One region of the Streptomyces sp. NPDC002564 genome, then DNA from elsewhere that is predicted to be linked to it. Evidence: riboswitches for the same ligand, from Rfam matches in the RefSeq annotation. Region 1 holds a riboswitch; the other holds the start of a gene.

Region 1 (7,829 bases):
CCTGCGGAGGCGGCGGCACCGGCGGTCAGGGCACCCGCACGGCCGCGGCCCGCCCGCTCGACCTGGCCTTCGAGCACCCGGGCGTACTCGTCGGCAAGGAGCAGCTCGACCGGGTCCGCGCACACGTCCGGGCCCGCGAACAGCCCTGGACGACGGCGTACGAGCAGATGCGGCGGAGCAAGTACGCGGCCGCCGGCTACCGGGCGAAGCCCTACGCCGTCGTGGAGTGCCCGCCCGACACCCGCCCGGGACGGGGCTGTGTCGAGGAGCGCGAGGACGCCCTGGCCGCGTACACCCAGGCGCTGCTCTGGAACATCACCGGCGAGCGCGCGCACGCCGAGAAGGCCGTGCAGATCATGGACGCCTGGTCGAAGGTGATCACCCGGCACACCGAGGACAACGCCGGGCTGCAGACCGCCTGGGCCGCCTCCTCCTGGGCCCGCGCCGCCGAGGCCGTGCGCTACACGTACGACGGCTGGAGCGACGGACAACTGCTGCGCTTCGAACGGATGCTGCGCAACGCCTACCTGCCCCAGGTGAAGGACGGCTCCGTCGAGCGCAACGGCAACTGGGACCTGGTGATGGCCGACGCCACCATGTCCATGGCCGTCTTCCTCGACGACCACCCCACCTTCGAGAAGGCCGTGCAGCACTTCAGGGCGCGGGTGCCCGCCTACTTCTACCTGGAGTCGGACGGCAAGCTCCCGGTCTCCCCGAAGGGCAGCGGCATCGACACCGCGGCCGAGCTGAAGAAGTACTGGTTCGGGCAGGGCACCTACGCCGACGGGCTCTCGCAGGAGACCTGCCGCAACTTCAAGCACGCCAGCTACTCGCTGGCCGCCACCTCGCACATGGCGGAGACCGCCTGGCACCAGGGCGTCGACCTGTACGGCGAGGTCAAGGACCGGCTGCGGGCCGCCTTCGAGTTCCACGCCAAGTACCAGCTGGGCGCCGCGGCACCGGGCTGGCTGTGCGGCGGCAAGGTGCAGCGCGACATGGGGCCCGACACCGAGGTCGGCCTGAACCACCTGCGGGGGCGGCTGAAGCTGGCGATGCCGGAGACCGAGAGGTACACCGAGCAGCGGCGGCCCGAGGGCACGGACGACCTCTTCGTGGCCTGGGAGACCCTCACGCACGCCGACAACGCCTGAAGTGGTTCGACGCACCCCTTCCGATGGCGTAGTGTTGTGTTCACCGACGCGGGGTGGAGCAGCTCGGTAGCTCGCTGGGCTCATAACCCAGAGGTCGCAGGTTCAAATCCTGTCCCCGCTACTGAAGGCCCGAGGCCGGGAAGCATCAGCTTCCCGGCCTCGGGTGTTTTCCCGGCCGTAACCCGGTCGGCCCACACCAGGTCGCAGCCTCCCCCCGCTCCGGGAACCCTGGATGGAGCGCGGTCATGGGCGCGGAGCCGGCGGGAGACAAGCGGTGGGGCAGCGAGGAGGAACCGACGACGCAGGGACCACCCCGCACGAACGGGCCTTCGTGCGTGCCCTGCCGCTCCTGCTGCTCGTCCTCGGCGTCATCTACGACGCGTCGACACCGCCCGACTTCACCGCGGCCCCCCTCTTCGCGGCGGCCCCGCTGATCGCCGCCCCCTTCTACTCGCGGCTGAACACCGTCCTGACCGGCGCCGCGGCCACCGGCGCGGTCCTCTTCCTGCACTACGGCAACTCCGTCAGCAGCCACGTCGAGGCCGTCACCGAGGTCATCACCGTGGTGACCGTCGCCGCCCTCGCGATCGTCATCAACCGCGTCGTGCGGCGCGGCAACGACCGGCTCGCCATCGCCCGCTCCATCTCCGAGGCCACCCAGCGCGCCGTGCTGCCCGAACCGGACCCGCGCATCGGCGGCCTGGACATCGCGGCACGCTACGAGGCGGCGCAGGCCGACGCGTTCATCGGGGGCGACCTGTACGCGGTGCAGGACACCCCGCACGGCGTACGGCTCATCGTCGGCGACGTGCGCGGCAAGGGCATGGGCGCCGTCGCGGCGGTCGCCGTCGTCATCGGCGCCTTCCGGGAGGCCGCCGAGCAGGAAGCCACCCTGGAGGCCGTGGCGCAGCGCCTGGAGCGGGCGCTGGCCCGCGAGGGCACCCGGCGCGACGGCCTCGACGCGTTCGAGGGGTTCACCACCGCCGTGCTCGCCGAGATCCGGCACGGCGAGGGCACGGTGCGGCTGATCAACCGCGGGCACCCGGCGCCCCTGCTGCTGCGCGGCGACGGGCGGCTGTGCGTCCTGTCGGCGACCGAGCCCGCGCTGCCGCTCGGTATGGGCGACCTGGGGGTCTGGCCGGACCGGGCGGACGAGTCGGACTTCCCGCCCGGCGCGCTGCTGCTCTTCTACACGGACGGCCTGTCGGAGGCGCGGGACGAGGCGGGCGCCTTCTACGATCCGGCGGCCCGGCTCGGCGGGCGCATCTTCCCGGGCCGCGGCGGTCCGCACGCGCTGCTCGCCGCGCTCGCGCAGGAGGTGCGGCGGCACACCGGGGGCGGCATGACGGACGACATGGCGCTGCTCGCGGTGCGCAGGCCGGTCGCCGGGGATCCGGACGTCACCGCCGGTGACTGACGTACACCACTCCGCATAACATCTGACGCACTGTCAAGGGAATGTGGAGTTCCGGTGTTTGAGGACGCGGGGTCGACTCGCCCCGGTCCGCACCTCCGTGTCCCGTTGTGTACGCCCGATGAGCGTTAACGATCAACCGGAACGGCTTGGAATACGGAGGCGCTGTCTATTAACGTTCGATAACGCAGCGCGGTCGTCCCAGCCGTCACTAGAGGCGGCTCCGTGCGCACGCGCCTAATCCCGCAAGGGAGCCGGGGAACCACCAACTTGGGGTGAATCGGGCATCTGTGCCTCCGTGCCGGATGTTCGTAGGAGACCTTCCTGCTCCGAACCCGTCAGCTAACCCGGTAGGCGAGAAGGAAGGAAAGGAGTGCGCCCCAGTGGCGTCCAACCGGCCTGCCCCCCAAGCCGTGTACCCATCGAATGACGACGACTTCGGTGCGTACGACGAGGGCTCTTTCGAGGAGTGGAACCCCACCGAGGATTCCGTCCGTCCCGTCCGCGGCAGGCACCGTGTGCACAAGAAGGGCGGGGGCGGGCTCGCCCGCAGCTCCACCGTCCTCGGCGTGGGTGTCATAGCCGCCGTCGGCGCGGGCGGCATCGCCACCGCGCAGGACGGCAAGCCGCCGGTCTCCATCTCGATGCCCGACCTGCCGGGCGTCTCCGCCGTCGCGGACTCGCTGCCGGAGGCCAAGTCCCTGCCGGGCGTGGGCTCGTTGATGTCCGACGACCACGCCTCGGACACCACCGCGGTGACCGCCGCGGCCCCGCTCACCGCCGCCGGTGTCAGCGCCGCCGACGCCGAGCAGGGCACCACCGGCGCGGGCGAGGCCCTGCGCGCCCGCATCATGGAGCAGGCCGAGAACCAGCAGCACCAGGCCGACGCCGCCGTGCGGGCCGCCGCCGAGGACGCCGCCGTCAAGAAGGCCGCCGAGGACGCCGCCGCCCAGCAGAAGGCGGCCGAGAAGGAGGCGGAGGCCAAGGCCGCCGCCAAGAAGAAGAAGGAAGAAGAGGCCAAGAAGGCGAAGGCGGAGGCCGAGCGCCTGGCCAAGCTCGCCAAGAGCTACGTCATCCCCACCTCCTCGTACACCCTCACCTCGCACTTCGGCGACGCCGGCTCCATGTGGTCCTCCGGGCACCACACCGGCCTGGACTTCGCGGCGCCCACCGGCACCCCGCTCAAGGCCGTGCACACCGGCACCGTCAAGGAGGCCGGCTGGGCGGGCGCGTACGGCTACCGCACCGTGCTCGAACTCGAGGACGGCACGGAGATCTGGTACTGCCACCAGTCCTCGCTCAACGTCAGCGCGGGCCAGAAGGTCTCCACGGGCGACGTCATCGGCCGCGTCGGCGCGACCGGCAACGTCACCGGGCCGCACCTGCACATGGAGGTCCACACGCCCGGCGGCGCCGGCATCGACCCCCTGGGCTGGCTGCAGGGCAAGGGCCTCAACCCCTGAGCCGGACGGTCCCGCCGCGGAGCTGAGGCTCCGCGGCCCCGCCGGAACTCCGCCCCGCACCACGGGATTCCGCTCCGCAGCGCGGAATTCCCCTTCCGCCGCGGGTGTTGCGGAACGTATGACTTCTCTTCGCACACTCGGCGCATCCGACCTCGAGGTCTTCCCGCTCTCCCTGGGCGGCAACGTCTTCGGCTGGACCGCCGACCGGGCGGCGTCCTTCGCCGTCCTCGACGCCTACACCGCGGCGGGCGGCAACTTCATCGACACCGCCGACGCCTACTCGGCCTGGGTCGAGGGCAACCGGGGCGGCGAGTCCGAGACCCTGATCGGCCAGTGGCTGGCCGAGCGCGGCAACCGCGCCGACGTCGTCGTCGCCACGAAGGTCGGCTCGCACCCCGAGTACAAGGGCCTGTCCGCCGCCACCGTCAAGGGCGCGGCCGACGCCTCCCTGCGGCGCCTGGGCACCGACTACATCGACCTCTACTACACGCACTTCGACGACCCGTCGGTGCCGGTCGAGGAGATCATCGGCGCGCTCGACGAGCTGGTGCGGGCCGGCAAGGTGCGCGCCATCGCCGCCTCCAACATCAGCCCCGAGCGTCTCCAGGAGTCCCTCGACTTCTCCGACCGCGAGGGCCTCGCGCGCTACGTCGCGCTGCAGCCGCACTACAACCTGGTCTCCCGCGCCACCTACGAGGGCCCGCTGCAGGAGGTCGCCTCCCGCTCCGGCCTCGCGGCCGTCCCCTACTTCGCGCTCGCGTCCGGCTTCCTCACCGGCAAGTACCGCCCCGGCGCGCAGGTCGAGAGCGCGCGCAGCGGCCGCGTCGAGGAGTACGTGGGCAGCGAGCGCGGCGACCGGGTGCTCGCCGCGCTCGACGAGATCGCCGAGGGGCGCGGCGCCCAGGTGGCGACGGTGGCCCTGGCCTGGCTCGCGGCCCGGCCCACCGTGGCGGCGCCGATCGCCTCCGCCCGCACGGTCGAGCAGCTGCCCGCGCTCCTCGCGGTGGCGGACCTGGAACTGACCGACGCGGAGCTGGGACGGCTGACGGCGGCCTCCGCGTAACGCCCGGTGCGCTAGCGGTAGGGGTCGTACGCCGGGTAGCCGTAGGCCGCGTACGGCTGCGGCTGCCCGTACGAGGGACCGTAGGGGGCCTGCCCGTACGGGTGGGGAGCCGGGCCGTGGGGCGGGTGGCCGTACGGCGGGTGGCCGTAGGCCGGATACGGCACGGGGCGTGCGGCCGGGGCGGTCGCGCCCGCCGCGTACGCGAGGGCGGGCCTGGCCGGCTCGCGGCGCTCCCAGAGCAGGTCGAGCAGCTCCCGCTCGCGGACGACGAAGTCGGCGCCCGCCCGGCCGCGGCGGCCCCGGTGCCGCAGGAAGGCCAGCGACGTCGCGTACGCCTGGTACTCCGCGACCGTGCGGGCCGCCTCCTTGCCCCAGGTGTACGACGCGTAGTCGCGGGCCAGCGCGCGGGCCCGCATCGAGCCCAGCGCGTACGGCTCGGGCGGGGTGAGCCAGCCGGCCGCCGTGTAGACGGGGAGCTCGGCGCGGATCGTGCGCAGCTCGCGCTGCCGGGTCCAGACGGCGAGCCAGGTCAGCAGCCCGAACACCGGGAGCATGAACAGGGCGTACACGGTGAAGAAGCCGTACTGCCCGAAGACCGCCGAGCCGTTCCACAGCGCGTGCATGCCCATCGCGAGGAGCAGCCCGGTGACCGGCAGCAGCACGCGGCGCAGCAGGTGGCGGTCGGCCGACAGCGCGGCGGCGATGCCGAAGCCGATGCCGGTCAGGACCGTGAACAGCGGGTGCGCGAAGGGCGACATGACGACGCGCACGAAGAAGGTCGCGGCCGTCACCGAGGCCAGGCCGCTCTCGCGGCTGAGCTGGTCGGTGACGAAGGCGTTGCCCAGATAGAGGATGTTCTCGGTGAACGCGAACCCGGTCGCGGTCACCCCGGCTATGACGACGCCGTCGACGAGGCCGGTGAAGTCCCGTCTGCGGAAGAGGAAGACGAGCAGCACGGCCGCGGCCTTCGCGCTCTCCTCGACGACCGGGGCGATCACGGTCGCGCCGAGGGTGTCGGCGCTGCCCGGGTCCGCGGTGGCCGTCGCTATCCAGCGGATCGCGAAGCTGTTCGCGACGATCGCGACGAGCGCGGCGGCGCAGGCCCCCCAGGAGAAGCAGAAGAGGAGATTCCGCCAGGGGCCCGGTGCCACCCGGTCCAGCCAGCGGAACGCGGCGACGAGCAGCGGCACGGGCACGGTCGCCAGGCCGAGCCCGACCAGGAAGCCCTCGGTGCCGGTCTGCTCCCTGACCAGGGCGAGGATCACCAGGCCCGACAGGGCGAGCAGCGTCACGAGCGCGGCCACGCGCAGTGCGCGCCGCTGCCACCAGCGGACACGGCGCAGTTCCCCCGGGGCGGGGGCCTCGGGGGGTATCGGATACGGAGTACTGGTGGCCACGCGTTGACCCTAACGAGGGATGGGGGTCGCCGCGACGGTGCCTCAGTTCCCGGAGCCGGTCTCCCCGTCCGTGGTGCGGCGGAACAGGAGGTCGTGGACGACGTGGCCCTTGTCCAGGCCCTGGCCCTCGAAACGGGTGAAGGGGCGGAAGGCGGGGCGGGGCGCGTACCCGCCGTCGGGCTGCGTGTTCTCGAAGTCGGGGTGCGCGGTGAGCACCTCCAGCATCTGCTCGGCGTACGGCTCCCAGTCGGTCGCGCAGTGCAGCAGCGCGCCGGGCTTGAGGGAGGGCGCGGCCAGCGTCAGGAACTCCGGCTGGATCAGGCGCCGCTTGTGGTGGCGGGCCTTGGGCCAGGGGTCGGGGAAGTAGACGCGCAGGCCGTCGAGGGAGGCGGGGGCGAGCATCTCGCGGAGCAGGATGATCGCGTCGCCGTTGGCCACGCGGACGTTGGTCAGGCCGTTGCGCTCGGCGAGGCCGAGGAGGTTGCCCTGCCCCGGGGTGTGCACGTCGACGGCGAGGATGCCGGTGTCCGGGTCGTCGGCGGCCATCTGGGCGGTGGCCTCGCCCATGCCGAAGCCGATCTCCAGGACGACGGGAAGGCCGGACGGCGTGCCGTCGGGCGCCGCGAACAGCTCGGCGAGGTCGAGGGTGCGCAGCCCGTCGATGTCCAGGCCCCACGTGGGCCAGAGCCGCCGCAGGGCGTCCTCCTGGCTGGTGGTGACCCGGCTGCGGCGGGGCTGGAAGCTGCGGATCCGCCGCTCGTGGTGCGACCCCGCGGGGTCGGGCGAGGGCCCTCCGGGAAACCGCGGCACGGCCTGCGCACGCCCGCCGGTCACCGGAACGTCGTGAGATGTGGATGAGTCAGACACAGTGCCCCAACTCTAATCCAGCCCCCACCCACGACAGCCAGCCAGGAACGAGGACCGGCCCCCCAGGGCCGCGGGAAACGGCGCACCAAGCCACCCACGACCGTCAGCTAAGAGCGAGGACCGGCCCCCCAGGGGCGCGAGGAACGGCGCGCCAAGCCACCCACGACGTGCCAGCCAGGAACGAGGACCGGCCCCCCAGGGGCGCGAGGAACGGCGCGCCAAGCCACCCACGACGTGCCAGCCAGGAACGAGGACCGGCCCCCCAGGGGCGCGGGGAACTGCGCAGATCACCCCGTCCGACCTCAGCCCAACGGCCCCCTCAGCGAGCCACCCCGTCCCGCACCGCGCCCACCGCGCCCACCGCGGCAAGCGCCCGCCGAGCCACCTCCCGCCCAATCGGCAAGGAGGCCGTCGCCGCCGGAGACGGCGCGTTCAGCACATGCACCGTCCGCGCCCCCTCCCGTATGAGGAAGT
Region 2 (7,829 bases), on a different contig from region 1:
GCGGATGAGGCGGATGACCTCGTCGATGTCCAGGAGGGCGACGAGGAGGCCCTCGACCAGGTGCAGGCGGTCGCGCTTCTTGCCGCGGCGGAACTCGCTGCGGCGGCGCACCACGTTGAACCGGTGGTCCAGATAGACCTCGAGGAGCTCCTTGAGGCCGAGGGTGAGGGGCTGGCCGTCGACCAGGGCGACGTTGTTGATGCCGAAGGACTCCTCCATCGGCGTCAGCTTGTAGAGCTGCTCCAGGACCGCCTCGGGGACGAAGCCGTTCTTGATCTCGATGACCAGGCGCAGGCCGTGCGCGCGGTCGGTGAGGTCCTTGACGTCCGCGATGCCCTGCAGCTTCTTGGAGCCGACCAGGTCCTTGATCTTGGAGATGACCTTCTCGGGACCGACGGTGAAGGGCAGTTCGGTGACGACCAGGCCCTTGCGGCGCGCCGTCACGTTCTCCACGGAGACTGTCGCGCGGGTCTTGAAGGTGCCGCGGCCGGATTCGTAGGCGTCCTTGATGCCGTTCAGACCGACGATCCGGCCGCCCGTGGGCAGGTCGGGGCCCGGCACGTACTTCATCAGCGTCTCGAGGTCGGCCCCCGGGTGCTTGATGAGGTGGCGGGCGGCGGCGATGACCTCGCCGAGGTTGTGCGGGGGCATGTTCGTCGCCATGCCGACCGCGATGCCCGACGCGCCGTTGACCAGGAGGTTCGGGTAGGCGGCGGGGAGAGCGGTCGGCTCCGTCTCCTGGCCGTCGTAGTTCGGCTCGAAGTCGACGGTGTTCTCGTCGATCGACTCCGTCATCAGCGAGGTGGCGTCGGCCATCTTGCACTCGGTGTAGCGCATGGCGGCCGGCGGGTCGTCGTTGCCGAGCGAGCCGAAGTTGCCGTGGCCGTCGACCAGGGGCAGGCGCATCGAGAAGGGCTGGGCCATCCGCACCAGCGCGTCGTAGATCGACGCGTCGCCGTGCGGGTGCAACTTGCCCATGACCTCGCCGACGACGCGGGCACACTTCACATAGCCGCGGTCGGGGCGCAGGCCCATCTCGTTCATCTGGTAGACGATCCGGCGGTGGACGGGCTTCATGCCGTCGCGGGCGTCCGGCAGGGCGCGGGAGTAGATGACCGAATACGCGTACTCGAGGAAGGAGCCCTGCATCTCGTCGACGACGTCGATGTCGAGGATCTTCTCCTCGTACGAGTCGTCGGGCGGCGGGGTCTTCGTGCTGCGGCGGGCCATCGCTGCTGCGGCTCCTTCACCAACAAGTGCGGGATCTGACGCCGACCATTGTGGACTGTCCCACTGACAACGCCGACCACGACCCGTGTCGTGGCGTCGTCACACCCGACTACGCCGAGGGCGGACCGGGAACTTCGTCAGGTGTCCGCACGCTTGCATACAGTGGCAGGACCGACAGCGATGGCGCTGATCGAGTGTTCTGCTCCAGCGATGATCCTGCGATCGAAGGGACGTACATGCCCATGGGTCACACGGCCGCGGCCGAGGCCGGCTCCGGCGGCCTGACAGCGACCGAGCACCGGCTGGCCAACGGCCTGCGCGTGGTGCTCTCCGAGGACCACCTGACCCCGGTCGCCGCGGTCTGCCTCTGGTACGACGTCGGCTCCCGCCACGAGGTCAAGGGGCGAACCGGCCTCGCGCACCTCTTCGAGCACCTCATGTTCCAGGGCTCGAAGCAGGTGCACGGCAACGGCCACTTCGAGCTGGTCCAGGGCGCCGGCGGCTCGCTCAACGGCACGACGAGCTTCGAGCGCACCAACTACTTCGAGACGATGCCCGCCCACCAGTTGGAGCTGGCCCTGTGGCTCGAGGCCGACCGGATGGGCTCGCTGCTCTCCGCGCTCGACGACGAGTCCATGGAGAACCAGCGCGACGTCGTCAAGAACGAGCGCCGCCAGCGCTACGACAACGTCCCCTACGGCACGGCGTTCGAGCGGCTGACCGCCCTCTCGTACCCCGAGGGCCACCCGTACCACCACACGCCGATCGGCTCCATGGCCGACCTGGATGCGGCCACCCTGGAGGACGCGCGCGCGTTCTTCCGCACCTACTACGCGCCCAACAACGCCGTCCTCTCGGTCGTCGGCGACATCGACCCGGAGCAGACGCTCGCCTGGGTCGAGAAGTACTTCGGGTCGATCCCCGGGCACGACGGCAAGCAGCCCCCGCGCGACGGCTCCCTGCCCGAGCGCATCGGCGAGGAGCTGCGCGAGGTCGTCGAGGAGGAGGTCCCCGCGCGCGCCCTGATGGCCGCCTACCGCCTCCCTGAGGACGGCACGCGCGCGTGCGACGCGGCCGACCTGGCGCTGACCGTCCTCGGCAGCGGCGAGTCCTCCCGGCTCTACAACCGCCTCGTGCGCCGGGACCGCACCGCGGTCGCCGCCGGATTCGGGCTGCTGCGCCTCGCCGGGGCACCCTCGCTCGGCTGGCTCGACGTCAAGACGTCCGGCGACGTCGAGGTCCCGGTCATCGAGGCCGCGGTCGACGAGGAGCTGGCCCGCTTCGCCGCGGAGGGCCCCACTCCGGAGGAGATGGAGCGCGCCCAGGCACAGCTGGAGCGCGAGTGGCTCGACCGGCTCGGCACGGTCGCGGGCCGCGCCGACGAACTGTGCCGTTACGCCGTCCTGTTCGGCGACCCGCAGCTCGCCCTCACCGCGGTCCAGCGCGTCCTCGACATCACCGCCCAGGAGGTCCAGGAGGTCGCCGGGGCGCGCCTGCGCCCGGACAACCGCGCGGTGCTCGTGTACGAACCCGTGACCGCCGCCGACGAGGACGCGGCGGACGCAGAGGAAGAGGAGGCGGCGAAGTGACCGAGGCCGCGACGATGCAGTTCCACCCCATGCCCGAGGCCGGTACGGCCAAGCCCTGGGCGTTCCCGGCGCCCGGGCGCGGCACCCTGCCCAACGGCCTCACCGTGCTGCGCTGCGACCGCCCCGGCCAGCAGGTCGTCGCCGTCGAGATCCACCTCGAAGCGCCCCTGGACGCCGAGCCGGAGGGCCTCGACGGCGTCGCCACCATCATGGCGCGGGCCTTCAACGAGGGCACGGACAAGCACTCCGCCGAGGAGTTCGCCGCCGAGCTCGACCGCTGCGGCGCCACGCTCGACGCGCACGCCGACCACCCGGGCGTACGGGTCTCCCTGGAGGTCCCGGTCTCCCGGCTCGCCAAGGCGCTCGGCCTGCTCGCCGACGCCCTGCGCGCCCCCGCCTTCGCGGACAGCGAGATCGAGCGGCTCGTGCGCAACCGCCTGGACGAGATCCCGCACGAGGCCGCCAACCCGGCGCGCCGCGCCGCCAAGGAGCTCTCCCGGCAGCTGTTCCCGGCGACCTCGCGCATGTCGCGTCCGCGCCAGGGCACCGAGGAGACGGTCACGGCCATCGACTCGGCGGCCGTGCGCGCCTTCTACGAGAAGTACGTCCGGCCCGCCACGGCCACCCTCGTCGTGGTCGGCGACCTGACCGGCACCGACCTGGACGCCGTCCTCGCGGACACCGTCGGAGCCTGGACCGGCCCCGCGGGCGAGCCGCGCCCGGTGCCCCAGGTGACCGCCGACGACCGCGGCCGCATCGTCATCGTGGACCGCCCGGGAGCGGTCCAGACGCAGCTGCTCATCGGCCGCGTGGGCGCCGACCGGCACGACCGCGTGTGGCCGGCCCAGGTCCTCGGCACGTACTGCCTGGGCGGCACCCTCACGTCCCGTCTGGACCGCGTCCTGCGGGAGGAGAAGGGATACACCTACGGAGTACGGGCGTTCAGCCAGGTGCTGCGCTCGGCGCCGGACGGGACGGGCGCCGCGATGCTCGCCATCAGCGGCTCCGTGGACACCGAGTCCACCGGCCCGGCGCTCGACGACCTGTGGAAGGTGCTGCGCACCCTCGCGGCCGACGGCCTCACCGACGCCGAGCGCGACGTCGCCGTGCAGAACCTGGTGGGCGTGGCCCCCCTCAAGTACGAGATGGCGGCCTCCGTGGCGGCCACCCTCGCCGACCAGGTCGAGCAGAACCTGCCGGACGACTTCCAGGCGCAGCTGTACCGCCAGCTCGCCGCCACCGGCACCGTGGAGGCCACCGCGGCCGTCGTGAACGCCTTCCCGGAGGACCGTCTGGTGACGATCCTGGTCGGCGACGCCGCGCGGATCGAGGAGCCCGTCAGGGCGCTCGGCATCGGCGACGTGAGTGTGGTCACGGGCTGAGCCCCGCACGGCCCGGAGCGCACGAAGGGCTGAGGCACAGTCAGGACATATCAGGACCCCGGTGACCGCTTAGGTGGCCGGGGTCCTCATATGTCCGAATTCGTACGGACGTTGCCTGTTGTGCCTGTTGCGGTGTGGCGTGCGCTACAAAAGTCGCGTTCTGTTTGTCGATTGAAAGACGCCCCGTTTAGCGTCGGTCCGGCTGTTCGTCACGCAGTACGCCGCAGCCGCGGCACCGGACAGTCATCGCCGAGTCCCCGTACGGCGCGAGCCAGGGGAGCCGGGGACCCACATGTCCCCTGGGGTGAATCGGACACCTTGCCGCGAGGCGAGGGATCCGTAGGAGACCTTCCTGCTCCGAACCCGTCAGCTAACCCGGTAGGCGAGAGGGAAGGAAAGGAACACCCGCCACATGGCGTTCACCCGTGCCACCGGGAAGCACCGTCGTCCCAGCCGCATCACGCGTACCACCGCGAATGTCGCGGGCGTCGCAGCGCTCACCACCACCGGTGTCATCGGAGGCCTGGCCGCCCCGGCGCTCGCCGCCGCCGACGACGCGCCCCTCGAGCACACCGGCCTCACCCAGGCGATCTCCGTCGGCGACTCGCTCGCCGAGAGCATCGACGCGCAGGCCGCCGCGCAGCGCCAGGCCGCCGACGACGCCGCCGCGGCCAAGAAGGCCGAAGAGGCCGCCAAGAAGAAGGCGGCCGAGGAGAAGCGCAAGGCCGAGGCCGAGGCCAAGGCGAAGGCCAAGAAGGAGCGCGAGGCCAAGGAGCGCGCCGCCCGCGAGGCCGAGCGCAAGCGCCTCAACAGCTACGTCGCCCCGATCTCCGGCTCGTACGTCTCCACGGGCTACCAGACCGGCGGCGGCATGTGGTCCTCCGGCAGCCACACCGGCATCGACTTCCACGCCGCGTCCGGCACGACGGTCCACGCCGTCGGCTCCGGCACCGTCGTCGAGGCCGGCTGGGGCGGTGCCTACGGCAACAACGTGGTCATCAAGATGAACGACGGCACGTACACCCAGTACGGCCACATGTCGTCCCTGAGCGTCAGCGTCGGCCAGGCGGTCACCCCGGGCCAGCAGATAGGCCTGTCGGGCTCCACCGGCAACTCCAGCGGCCCGCACCTCCACTTCGAGGCCCGCACCGGCGAGCAGTACGGCTCGGACATCGACCCGGTCTCCTACCTGCGCTCGCACGGCGTCGGCGTCTGACCCGACGCGGACCCCGCAGCACCTCACCGAAAGCCCCGGTTCCCGGCGAACCGGGGCTTTCGCCGTGCCGCCGTTCTTGGCCAAAAGATATCCATGGATTCCGGTCCGCCGTCGGAAATTCCCGCGCTCTGCAATAGAGTCGCGGAACGAGTGTCGGTCGACCGCGTTTCGCGGGGATTAAGGCGGAGGTCCGGTCATGCGCATTCCCGCGCACTCGGTATGCACGGCCATCCGGGACGACATTGTCGCGGGCGTCTACGAAAGAGGCGGCCGGCTCACCGAGGAACTCCTCGCGCGGCGCTACGGGGTCTCGCGCGTCCCCGTCCGCGAGGCCCTGCGCACCCTGGAGGCCGAAGGGTTCGTCGTCACCCGCAGACACGCGGGCGCGTGCGTGGCCGAGCCGACCGAGCAGGAGGCCGCCGACCTCCTGGAGGTCAGGACGCTGCTGGAGCCGCTCGCCGCCGCCCGGGCCGCGCAGCGCCGCACGGACGCGCACCTCAAGGTCCTGCGCGGCCTGGTCAGGCTCGGCCAGGAGCGCTCCAGGAACGGCCGTGGGGAGGATCTGCGCCCCCTGGACGGCTGGTTCCACGAGACGCTCACCCAGGCGTCCGGCAGCCCCGGCCTCAGCGCGCTGCTCACCCAGCTCCGGCACAAGGTCGCCTGGATGTACGAGGTGGAGCCCCCGGCGGCGCCGGCCGAGACCTGGTCCGAGCACGCCGCGATCGTCGACGCGGTGACCCGCGGGGACGCGGACCGCGCCAGGACGCTCACCGCCGCGCACGCCGCGCGGACGGCGGCCGCCCACCGGCCGCGGCCCGCGCGCGGGGGCGGCCGTGTGAGGGATCCGCAACATGCCGTCAACACGGTGGGTCTCCGGAATTAACGACGACGCCGTATACAAAGAGAAGCAATTCGCCCCGGGCCTCTTCGGCGTGCTTTATGGGTGCGTTTCTCCGGCGTGCGCCCATTCCCGTCGAATGGCCCGTCGATCGGGCGTGGAATGTGCGCGCACAAACGTCGATGGGGTCGTCCGGAATTCCGGACGACCCCATCGAGGCACTGCTTTGTGAACGTGTCCCAGAAGGAACGTGTCCTAGACCGTCTCCGGCAGCTCCTCGAGCCCCTCCGAGACGAGCTTCGCCAGCCGGTCGAGAGCGGCGTCCGCGCCCTCGGCGTCGGAGGCGAGCACGATCTCCTCGCCGCCCTGGGCGCCCAGGCCGAGGACCGCCAGCATCGAGGCGGCGTTGACCGGGTTGCCGTCGGCCTTGGCGATCGTCACGGGGACGCCGGCGGCCGTGGCCGCACGGACGAAGATGGAGGCGGGTCGGGCGTGAAGGCCCTCGGCCCAGCCGACGTTGACGCGGCGCTCAGCCATGTGTTGCTGCCCTTCCAGGTGTCTCACACTTGTCTAGACCAGTGTCTCATGCCGTCACGGGTGCTCTGTCGGACATACGTCCTGCTCCCGGGCGTCTTTCGACCTGTCCCAGGGGGTGTCTCGGCCTCCGTGATCCACGGGGACCGCGGAGGCACCCCCTAGCCTGCCCCGGTCCCCGCGGGCGCGCGACCCGTACCCTGGCCCCATGCAGACCCCGTCGGATCAGCAGGATCGGCACGACTACCCCGCTCACTGGGAAGCCGACGTGGTGCTGCGCGACGGGGGGACCGCCCGGATCAGGCCCATCACGGCCGAGGACGCGGACCGCCTGGTCAGCTTCTACGAGCAGGTCTCGGACGAGTCGAAGTACTACCGCTTCTTCGCGCCCTACCCCCGGCTGTCCGCCAAGGACGTGCACCGCTTCACCCACCACGACCAGGTCGACCGGGTGGGCCTCGCGGTCACGGTGGGCGGCGAATTCATCGCCACCGTGCGCTACGACCGCATCGACGAGCGCGGCATGGCCGCCAGCGCCCCCGCCGACGAGGCCGAGGTCGCCTTCCTCGTGCAGGACGCCCACCAGGGCAGGGGAGTGGCCTCCACCCTCCTGGAGCACATCGCGGCCGTCGCCAGGGAGCGCGGCATCCGCCGCTTCGCCGCCGAGGTGCTGCCCGCCAACAGCAAGATGATCAAGGTGTTCACGGACGCGGGCTACCAGCAGAAGCGCAGCTTCGAGGACGGCGTCGTCCGCCTGGAGTTCGACCTGGAGCCCACCGACCGCTCGCTCGCCGTGCAGCGCGCCCGCGAACAGCGCGCCGAGGGGCGGTCCGTGCAGCGCCTCCTGACGCCCGGCTCGGTCGCGGTGATCGGCGTGGGGCGCGCCTCCGGAGGCGTCGGCCACAGCGTGCTCGCCAACCTCCGGGAGTCCGGCTTCACCGGCCGCCTGTACGCGGTGAACAGCGCGTTCGACGACGGCACCGAGGTCGCCGGAGTGCCCGCGCACCGCTCCGTCGCGGCCATCGGCGAGCCGGTCGACC

The links. A riboswitch is a leader RNA that binds a small molecule or an ion and turns the genes downstream of it on or off. The one in region 1 is predicted to bind cyclic di-AMP.
Region 2: another riboswitch for cyclic di-AMP. It lies ahead of ACFYXE_RS25995 (M23 family metallopeptidase); the one in region 1 lies ahead of ACFYXE_RS18690 (M23 family metallopeptidase).

The regions. Positions count from the first base shown of each region.
Region 1 is NZ_JBIARE010000004.1:735,734-743,562, forward strand. It holds gene ACFYXE_RS18675 (alginate lyase family protein) at 1-1,151, shown strand, start outside; tRNA gene ACFYXE_RS18680 (tRNA-Met) at 1,199-1,272, shown strand; gene ACFYXE_RS18685 (PP2C family protein-serine/threonine phosphatase) at 1,384-2,568, shown strand; cyclic di-AMP (ydaO/yuaA leader) riboswitch at 2,790-2,937, shown strand; gene ACFYXE_RS18690 (M23 family metallopeptidase) at 2,949-4,028, shown strand; gene ACFYXE_RS18695 (aldo/keto reductase) at 4,147-5,091, shown strand; gene ACFYXE_RS18700 (PrsW family intramembrane metalloprotease) at 5,103-6,488, opposite strand; gene trmB (tRNA (guanosine(46)-N7)-methyltransferase TrmB) at 6,531-7,322, opposite strand; gene lhgO (L-2-hydroxyglutarate oxidase) at 7,675-7,829, opposite strand, start outside.
Region 2 is NZ_JBIARE010000007.1:415,775-423,603, reverse strand. It holds gene ACFYXE_RS26010 (DNA topoisomerase (ATP-hydrolyzing) subunit A) at 1-1,230, opposite strand, end outside; gene ACFYXE_RS26005 (M16 family metallopeptidase) at 1,467-2,819, shown strand; gene ACFYXE_RS26000 (M16 family metallopeptidase) at 2,816-4,201, shown strand; cyclic di-AMP (ydaO/yuaA leader) riboswitch at 4,439-4,601, shown strand; gene ACFYXE_RS25995 (M23 family metallopeptidase) at 4,614-5,417, shown strand; gene ACFYXE_RS25990 (GntR family transcriptional regulator) at 5,614-6,300, shown strand; gene ACFYXE_RS25985 (HPr family phosphocarrier protein) at 6,511-6,792, opposite strand; gene ACFYXE_RS25980 (GNAT family N-acetyltransferase) at 6,998-7,829, shown strand, end outside.